2 regions of the Gordonia sp. YY1 genome follow, and region 1 is predicted to be linked to the other one. Evidence: riboswitches for the same ligand, from Rfam matches in the RefSeq annotation. Region 1 holds a riboswitch; the other holds the start of a gene.
The links. A riboswitch is a leader RNA that binds a small molecule or an ion and turns the genes downstream of it on or off. The one in region 1 is predicted to bind cyclic di-AMP.
Positions count from the first base shown of each region.

Region 2: another riboswitch for cyclic di-AMP. It lies ahead of BPODLACK_RS03580 (C40 family peptidase); the one in region 1 lies ahead of BPODLACK_RS17670 (transglycosylase family protein).

Region 1 covers NZ_WXYI01000015.1:29,273-33,678, forward strand. The annotation lists gene BPODLACK_RS17650 (hypothetical protein) at 1-123, shown strand, start outside; gene moaC (cyclic pyranopterin monophosphate synthase MoaC) at 129-671, shown strand; gene BPODLACK_RS17660 (MogA/MoaB family molybdenum cofactor biosynthesis protein) at 664-1,167, shown strand; gene BPODLACK_RS17665 (molybdenum cofactor biosynthesis protein MoaE) at 1,196-1,627, shown strand; gene BPODLACK_RS17670 (transglycosylase family protein) at 1,816-2,451, opposite strand; cyclic di-AMP (ydaO/yuaA leader) riboswitch at 2,457-2,657, opposite strand; gene BPODLACK_RS17675 (MoaD/ThiS family protein) at 2,909-3,157, opposite strand; gene moaA (GTP 3',8-cyclase MoaA) at 3,170-4,258, opposite strand; gene BPODLACK_RS17685 (flavin reductase family protein) at 4,272-4,406, opposite strand, start outside.
Region 2 covers NZ_WXYI01000002.1:79,373-83,778, forward strand. The annotation lists gene BPODLACK_RS03570 (DEDD exonuclease domain-containing protein) at 1-1,631, opposite strand, end outside; gene BPODLACK_RS03575 (hypothetical protein) at 1,974-2,204, shown strand; cyclic di-AMP (ydaO/yuaA leader) riboswitch at 2,312-2,544, shown strand; gene BPODLACK_RS03580 (C40 family peptidase) at 2,562-3,242, shown strand; gene BPODLACK_RS03585 (C40 family peptidase) at 3,380-4,406, shown strand, end outside.

The sequences.
Region 1 (4,406 bases):
CATGCGGTCTCCGAACTCGCGACGCACATCTCGGGTGCACTGTCCCCGTTCGGTGAAGTCGAGTTCCCGCTCCCGGTCGACGATCTGCCCTTCGTGCAGTCGAAGACGGTCGTCAACCGCTGATACCGATGCCGACCACCGGAGATGACGGCGGCGGGTCGGTCTTTTCGGGTGAGGGTGCCGACGCCGGTCGCCTGACGCACATCGACGACGCCGGGACGGCGCGCATGGTCGACGTGGGACACAAGGCCCCGACGAAGCGTCGTGCGATCGCCGGCGGCACCTTTCACACCACGGCCGAGGTGATCGGTCTGCTCAGTGAGTCGAAGCTGCCCAAGGGCGATGTTCTCGCGACCGCGCGCATCGCCGGGATCATGGCGGCCAAACGCACCGACGAGCTGATCCCGCTCTGCCATCAGCTGGCGTTGTCGTCGGTGGAGGTCGACTTCACCATCGGCACCGACTCCATCGACGTGACCGCGACCGTCGCCACGTCCGGCCAGACGGGCGTCGAGATGGAGGCACTGACCGCGGTGGCCGTCACCGGGTTGACGCTGCACGACATGGTCAAGGCCGTGGACAAGCGGGCGCGCATGGACGGGATCCGCCTGCTCGAGAAGACCGGCGGCAAATCCGGCGACTGGTACCGGGACGACCCGGCCGATGGCTGAGAACACGCCGCCCGACCCCGCACGACGACGCGTCGCGCAGATCGTCGTCGCGTCGACGCGCGCGAGTACCGGGATCTACCCGGACCGCACCGGTCCGATCATCGAGGGCTGGCTCGTCGAGCAGGGTTTCCGCGTCGCCGAACGCGATGTGGTGGCCGACGGGCCGCCCGTGGGCGCCGCGATCCGTGCCGCCGTGTACGCCGGCGTCGACCTCGTGATCACCACCGGCGGAACAGGTCTCTCACCCACCGACCGCACCCCCGAGGAGACGCGACCGCTGCTCGACGTCGAGATCCCCGGCCTGGCCGACGCCATCCGTGCGGCCGGACTGCCCACGGTCCCGACCGCCGTGCTCTCACGCGGCCTCGCCGGCGTCGCCGGGACGACACTGGTGGTGAACCTGCCCGGCTCGACCGGGGGCGTACGGGACGGCCTGACCGTCCTCACGGACGTCGTGCACCACGCACTCGATCAGATCCGCGGCGGGGATCACTGATCGTCCCGCGACAGGACAGGATTCGCGAATGACCGTAGTCGTACACACCGCGGTGTCGGAGGAGCCGATCGGGCTCGCCGACCACGAGGCGATGGTCGCCGACGCCGCCGACGGGAAGGCCGGCGCGATCGTCGGCTTCGTGGGCGCGGTCCGCGACCACGACGGCGGCCGGAACGTCGCCGCTCTCGACTATTCCGCCCATCCGACGGCGTCCAGGGTGCTGACCGAGGTCGTCGAGGAGGTCTCGTCGGTCGACGGTGTGCGCGCGGTCGCGGTCTCGCACCGCGTCGGAGAACTCGAGATCGGGGATGTCGCCTTCGTGGTGACCGTGGCCGCCGACCATCGCCGCGCCGCATTCGAGACGTGCGCGCGGCTCGTCGACGAGGTGAAGGCGCGTCTGCCGGTCTGGAAGCACCAGTACTACGACGACGGCACCGAGGAGTGGATCAACTCGGCCTAGCCCTTCGAGGCTCGTCGCTATCGCTCCTCGCACCTCAGGGAGCAGGAGATGGCTCGTCGCTATCGCTCTTCGCACCTCAGGGAGCGTGAAGAATTGGAAAAGGGCCCCGCACGGATCGCTCATCGTGCGGGGCCCTTTGTCTGTGGCCCTCTGCGTTGCTCCGAATCGGTGTCCGGGCTACCTGCAGATCAGGGGTTGGGCAGCAGGTGCTTGTTGTCGTTGAAGAGCTTGATCTGTTCGGGACTCAGCGAGACACCGCTGCTCTTGGCGGCGTTCCAGAGGTTCTTGACCTCGGGGCTCACGCCGGAGTCGGTGAGGACCGAGGTGACCTGGTTGGCGACGTCGTCGGTGGTCTTGGCCTCAGGGGCCTTGACGAGGCTGAAGCTGCCGTTGCCGTCCTGGAGCTGCTTGACGATCGGGGCCGGGACATCGCTCGGCGCGGTGCGCGGGGTGTGACCCGAGAGGCCGACGCCGCAGGTGGGCCATGCGCCCTTGCCCTGCGAAGCGAGCACGCGCTCGGCGACGACGATCTGCTCCTCGCGGGTGGCCTGCTCGGCGGTCGGGGCGAACTCGCCGCCGCCGTGGCCGCTCCAGGTGCTCGGCGAGAACTGCAGGCCGCCGTGGTAGCCGTTGCCGGTGTTGATGGCCCAGTTACCGCCGGACTCACACTGGGCGACCTTGTTCCATTCGGCGTCGGTCGCGGCGTTCGCGGTACCGGTGCCCATGAGGGCGGCTCCGCCACCGAGGGCGGCGCCGGTGAGGGCGACCTTGGTGATGGTCTTGGTGGTCGAGCTGGTCGTCTGCTTGCGGTGACGTCCGGTCATAGATCGATTCCTCTCTCCACGCGCCTACGAAGTCAGCTGTCGGGTTCGAGCGAGAGGTTGCTCGGCCCCAGTGCGTCCCCGTGAATGTTAATCACGGTTCTGCGCCTGGGACTTAACCCCGAGGACACCTGGTGTGGTGCCCGGTCTCAGGGGATGAGGTTGGGTCCCCCGTCCTCGCTCCTAGATTCGTTCGGTCGTTCCCACCGGCGGAGCGAGGCTCGGCGCGGCCGGCAGGACGTATGTTCTGTTTCCTTACCGTGACCTTCGAGAAGGTCGCTTCGTACAGTACGTCGTTCGATGGAGTGATTCACCTGCTAGTTCGCAACTGATTTTCGCGCCAGATCCTGGTCTCCCGACCCACTTTCGGCGTCATCCCAGTTCATCGGGCCGGATGCGCTCCCGTGGCCTGCTCGTTACCACTCCGTTATGTGACAAAGGTCACATGCCCGAAGTGGTATCAACCACCGGCAAACGGCGGGAGGACGTCCAGTGTCGAGCAGATGCCGAGCGGCTGTGAACGGTCAGTGAGCGCGATCTCGTCGCGGAGGTAGGAGCAACGCTCGAGAACCGTCGCCAATCCGGGGTTGCCGGCGGACAGTGTCGACTCGAGGTCTCCGAGGGTGGTCGCCGGGTCGATGTCGACGACCCGCGACTCGGTGCCGGCGGCGGCGCGCGCGGCGGCGAAGAAGCGGACGGTGAGGTTCATCGGAACCCGAGCCTATCCACCGATGGCGGACATGGGCCGCGACGGCTGCTGGAAGCCGGCGGCGTTCACCTCGTGCCCGGGCGCCTTCTGCCACATGTCGGTGCGCCACAGCGCCGCCACGGCCGCGTCGACCTCGTCGTCGGGCAGGGTTCGCAGGGTGGTGCGCAGATCTGTTTCCGAGGACGCGAACAGGCAGTTGCGCAGCGAGCCGTCGGCGGTCAGCCGGGTGCGGTCGCAGTCGCCGCAGAACGGGCGGGTGACCGACGCGATCACCCCGACCTTTGCCGGGCCCCGGGACGTCCGATGGCCGTCGACGAGCCACGTGGCCGCCGGCGCGCTGCCGCGCGGTGCCGGATCGGGCAGCAGGGTGAACCGTGTGCGCAGGGTCGCCAGGATCTCGTCGGCGGTCACCATCCGGGATCGCTGCCAGGCGTGATCGGCGTCGAGTGGCATCTGTTCGATGATGCGCAGCTCGTAGCCGTGCTCCAGGCAGTAGGCGAGGAGATCCGGTACGGCGTCGAGGTCGGCGCGGTCGGGGATCACGGCGTTGACCTTGACGGGGTCGAGTCCCGCGCGTCTGGCGGCCGCCAGACCCGTCAGCACGTCGTCGAGCCGGTCGCGTCGGGTGATCTCGGCGAATCGTTCCCGGTCGACGGTGTCGAGGGAGATGTTGATGCGGTTGAGGCCGGCCGCCACGAGCCCGTCGATCCGCCGGGAGAGTCCGAGACCGTTGGTGGTCATCGCGATCTCCGGGCGTTGCGGCAGTGCGGAGACGGCACCGATGATCTGCTCGAGGTCGCCCCGCAGCAGCGGCTCGCCGCCGGTGAACCGGATGCGTTCGATCCCCAGGTCGCGGACCGCGACGGTCAGCACCCGGATCAGCTCGTCAGCGCTCAGCACCGCCTCGGTCGGCATCCAGTCGAGGCCCTCGGCGGGCATGCAATAGGTACAGCGCAGGTTGCACCGGTCGGTCACCGAGACGCGAAGGTCCTTCGCCACCCGCCCGAACGTGTCACGCAGGGGGCCCTGCGTGGGAGCGTCGGCGGATGCCCCGGCCGAGTGCGGCCGTGGCATCGGAATCCCGAGGCCGACCGTGCTCATGCTGACCTGCGGATCACGTGGCGTTCGGACCCTTGCGGGCTTCGAGAGCGCGGAAGGTGCTGGCGTGGAACACGAGTGGCTCGACACCGGGATCGGCACGCAGGGTGTTGATCTCCAGCAGCACCACGGTGTGGTCGCCCGCCTGGAT
Region 2 (4,406 bases), on a different contig from region 1:
GCGGGTGCCCCGCGTAGCGGACCTGGTCCGGCGATGACCGTCTCGGCGGCGGCGACCAGCGCGTCGACCACCGGCATGGGGGAGACGCCCCGACGGGCACGTCCCGCCGCCGCGAGGCGTCCGTGGCGGACGACGGCGAAATACCAGCCGCGGTCGTCGTCGGGACGGGCGACGACGATCTCGGCGATCGCACACAGTGCGGCCAGCCGCTGACAACGCGCCAGGGCGTCGATGGTGAGGGCGAGCCGGTCTCGGTGGCGGGCGGCGGTCTCGAACATCTGCGCCTCGGAGAGATCCGCGAGGCGCGCGGTGAGGTCGTCGAGGAGGTCGTCGGCCTCCCCACGCATCAGCCGGCGGGCCGCGGTCACGCGCGGCAGATAGTCCGGGACCGTCTGGGGCGCTGCGGCGGCGGCATGACATCCGCCGGGCTGCCGGACGCCGTCGGGCGTCGGGCACCAGTGGTAGCCGGTGGCCCCGAGGCGTTTGGTGCACGTGCGGAGTCCGGCGGCTGCGGCGATCACGTCGGCAACCGTCGACGCGTTGTTGCGGTTGCCCACCGGACCGATGGATTCGTCGGTGGGGGTGCGGCTGACCTTGAGACGCGGGAAACGTTCCTCGGTCAGGGTCACCCACCATCCCTTGTGGGGCTGTGTCGAACGTCGGTTGTAGGCAGGCGCGTGCGCCGCCAGCAGTCGCAACTCGCGGACGGCCGCCTCCAGGGCGTGGGAACACTCGACGGCGTCGACACGCTCGGCGAGCAGGACCATCTCGGTGATGCGTCGCCGGGGATCGCTGCCGGAGAAATAGGAACGGACCCGGCGTCGTAGATCCACCGCGGTGCCGACATAGAGGACCTCGTTCGAGGGCCCGCGGAACAGGTAGACGCCGGGTCGGGCCGGTACCCGGTCGGCGAGGTGACGTTTGCCGCGCAGACGGGGATCCGTGCGCGGCAGGTAAGAGGTGAGTTCCCCGACCGTCGCGATGCCCTGGTTCCCGACGCGCTCGAGCAGACGGTGGAAGACCTCGACGGTGGCGCGGGCGTCGTCCAGCGCCCGGTGGGTGGGACGGACCGAGACGTCGAACAGATCGGCGAGGGCGCTCAGCTTGACCGTCGGGGCCTCCTCGCGCGACAGGATGCGCCGGGCCATGGTCACCGTGCACAGACTCAGGCTGAACGGCCAGTCGAGGTGGAGCCGGAGTGCGTTCTGCCGGAGGAACCCCATGTCGAAACGAGCGTTGTGCGCGACCAGGATCGCCCCGCGGGCGAACTCGAGGAACGCCGGTAGTACCGACTCGATACGGGGTGCGTCGGTGACCATCGCGGTCGTGATCCCGGTGAGGGTGACGATCTGGGGCGGGATGGGGCGACCGGGATCGACCAGGGTGGCGAACTCGCCGATCACCTCGCCTCCCCGGATCTTCACGGCGCCGATCTCGGTGATGCGGTCGCCCGCGGGATCGGACCCGGTGGTCTCGAGGTCGACGACGACGAGGGTGGTGTCGAAGAGTGCCCGGTCGCTGAACTCGTTCGATGTCGCGTCGCCACCGGTGGCCTGATCGGCGGCTTCGAGGTCGGCGAAGGTCAGTTGGCCCGAGGTCGTCTGTCCCGCGGCTGCACCGCCACCATCCATGCGCGTCACGGGCCGAACATTAGTTCGACGCACCGACAGGCCGGATGTGACACCCCGATCGATCGTTCTGTTCTCGGCGGACATCGGCGAGAGGGGCGTTCGTCGATGTCGCCTGTTACCTCTGTGACGCATGTGTCGAACACTGTGCGAACGAGTTTGTCGGTGGTGCCCCCTAGTCTCCACCTCGAAGTGAGAGATCGTCGCCGGCGGCGGCGAACCACACCCCCACGAACCGCCCGATTCGGAGGTCAAACGCCTCCGGCGCCAAGATGAGATGGAGATCACACCATGCACGTTGACTGCGCGACCTGCCCGGCCCGCCCCGTCGCCTGTGACGGGTGCATGATGACAGTGCTTTTCGGCGGCCCGAACTGGGACGATGGGCCCGCTGAAGGTGGAGTTACGGTAACGGCGCAGGCCCTCGACGACGATGCTGAACTGGACCTCGCGATCGATGTGTTCCAGTCTGCTGCAATGGTCACCAGCAATGCTGCACGATCTGCAAGAAACTCGAAAACTGCACGTCATAGGGCATTTCAGGTCGTCGCCGGGACTGATCTCCGCGCGGGCTGAAAGTCGGGTGCGATCTGCGTGTCCGTTGCGTAGTGGACACAGGGCCGTCGATTTCGTAACCTTTCTGAGACCTTTGCGGAGCGTCCCGCTTCAACAGAAGTGGTCCGCACAAGTCACCGCTCAATCGCCCTTGCGGGCGAACCGGGGAACCACACACTTCGGGCAGCGCGGCCAGTCGATGTCAGTCCTGACACGACCTGGTGAGACTGTCCCGAATCGGGGTGAATCGCGTCAACGCGCAAGCGTGTCCTCTCGGGATACGGCTGTGCCGAAAACGCGTAGGGCCACTCTTCCGGCCCGAACCCGACAGCTAACTCGGTCGGCGGTACAGGGAGAAACTGAAGGAGAACTCGCTTCGTGGCCAAACATCGTTTGGAACAGCCCAATCGTGGGAGCAAGGTAGCCAAGAAGGCGGTGATCGCTGGATCGATCACGCTCGGTTCGCTCGCTGCTGCGGCCGGCCCTGCTCTTGCGGCCCCGGTCCACACCCCGCTCGGAACCTTCGAGATCCCGGCTCTGCCCGGCGAGCAGAAGGCTCCCGAGGCTGCGCCCGCGCCCAAGCCCGTCGCGAAGTCGCCGGCCGCAACGGTCGAGATCCCGAACGTCGGCCAGTTCACCATCCCGGGCATCGGCCAGAACCAGATCCCGGACCAGTTCCGTCCGCACGGTGGCGCCCCGCTCGGGCAGCCCCAGCTGACCGCAGGCGAGAAGGCCGTCAAGGCCGCGGAGAGCAAGATCGGCTCGCCCTACTCCTACGGCTCGGCCGGCCCGAACGCCTTCGACTGCTCGGGTCTCGTCTACTGGTCCTACAAGCAGGCCGGCAAGACCATCCCGCGTGACAGCTACGGCCAGCTCGGTGGCGGTCGCCCGGTCTCGTACAGCGAGGCCAAGCCCGGCGACGTGATGATCTTCAACGGTGGCGGCCATGCCGGCATCTACGCCGGAAACGGACAGTTCGTCCATTCCTCGACCTACGGCACCCCCGTCAAGCGTGACGCGGTCAAGGAGTGGCAGCTCACCGGCATCCGCCGCTACTGACATCAACTGAACAAGAGCATCAGGGAAAGGGCGGGTCGCGGTTTGGTGCGATCCGCCCGATCCGGTCCTTGGGGTCATCGGGGGAACTTACGGTGGTCCGCGGACGATAACGAAGCGGTAAGGAAGTGACTGGCACCGTGCTTTCCGGGGAGGGGCGAGTGAACGCGACTCGTATCCGTGCACGATCGGGCCCGATGGTGCTCGTCATGTGTCTGCTGGCGGCCATTGTGACCGTCGTCCCACTGACGACCGGCGGAACCGGGCAGGCGCGGGCCGTGCCCGCACGATCTGCCGATCAGCTTCTCGATCGGTACAAGCAGCTCGGCACCGAGGCCGAGAAGACCACCGAGGCGATGCACAACGCCAAGATCGAGTACGACAAGCAGCGCTCGATCGTCGTGCAGGCCAAGAAGGCCGCCGCCGACGCCCAGCGCAAGCTCGACATCAGCCGTGAGCAGCTCGCCGCTTACCAAGCGAGGGTCGACGCCATCGTGCGCGCCAGCTACCAGGGAGCCCGCGTCAGCGGACTCTATGCGGTGATGGTCAGCGACTCGCCGCAGGCCCTGCTCGACCAGATGTCGGGACTCGACATGATCTCGCGGCAGGCCGCATCGGACCTGACCGCCATCAAGAAGGTCCGCGCCCAGACCGCGGCCGCCAAGAAGGACGCCGACCAGACCGCGATCGCCGCGTCGGAGGCGGTCTCGCGCGCCGAACGCGTCCGCGGAGACCTCCAGACCAAGCAGGCCGACCTGCAGATGCAGGCGATCCAGATCCGCGCGATCTACCAGTCGATGACCGGCAAGCAGCTCGCCGCCCTGCGCGGCCCGAGCTTCGACTTCGACCCGCGGATCGTCCCGAGGGGCACCGCCGCCGCACTCGTCGCCGTCCAGGCGGCGTTGACGCGAATCGGTGATCCCTATGTGTGGGGTGCCACCGGTCCGAGTTCCTTCGACTGCTCTGGTCTGATGGTGTGGGCCTACAAGCAGGCCGGCAAGACCCTCCCGCGGTCGAGTGAGGCGCAGATGGCCGGCGGACAGCCGGTGTCCCGCGAGGACCTCAAGCCCGGCGACCTGGTCATCTACTACCCGGACGCCCACCACGTGGGGATGTACGTCGGCGACGGTTACGTCATCCACGCCTCGACCTTCGGTGTCCCGGTCA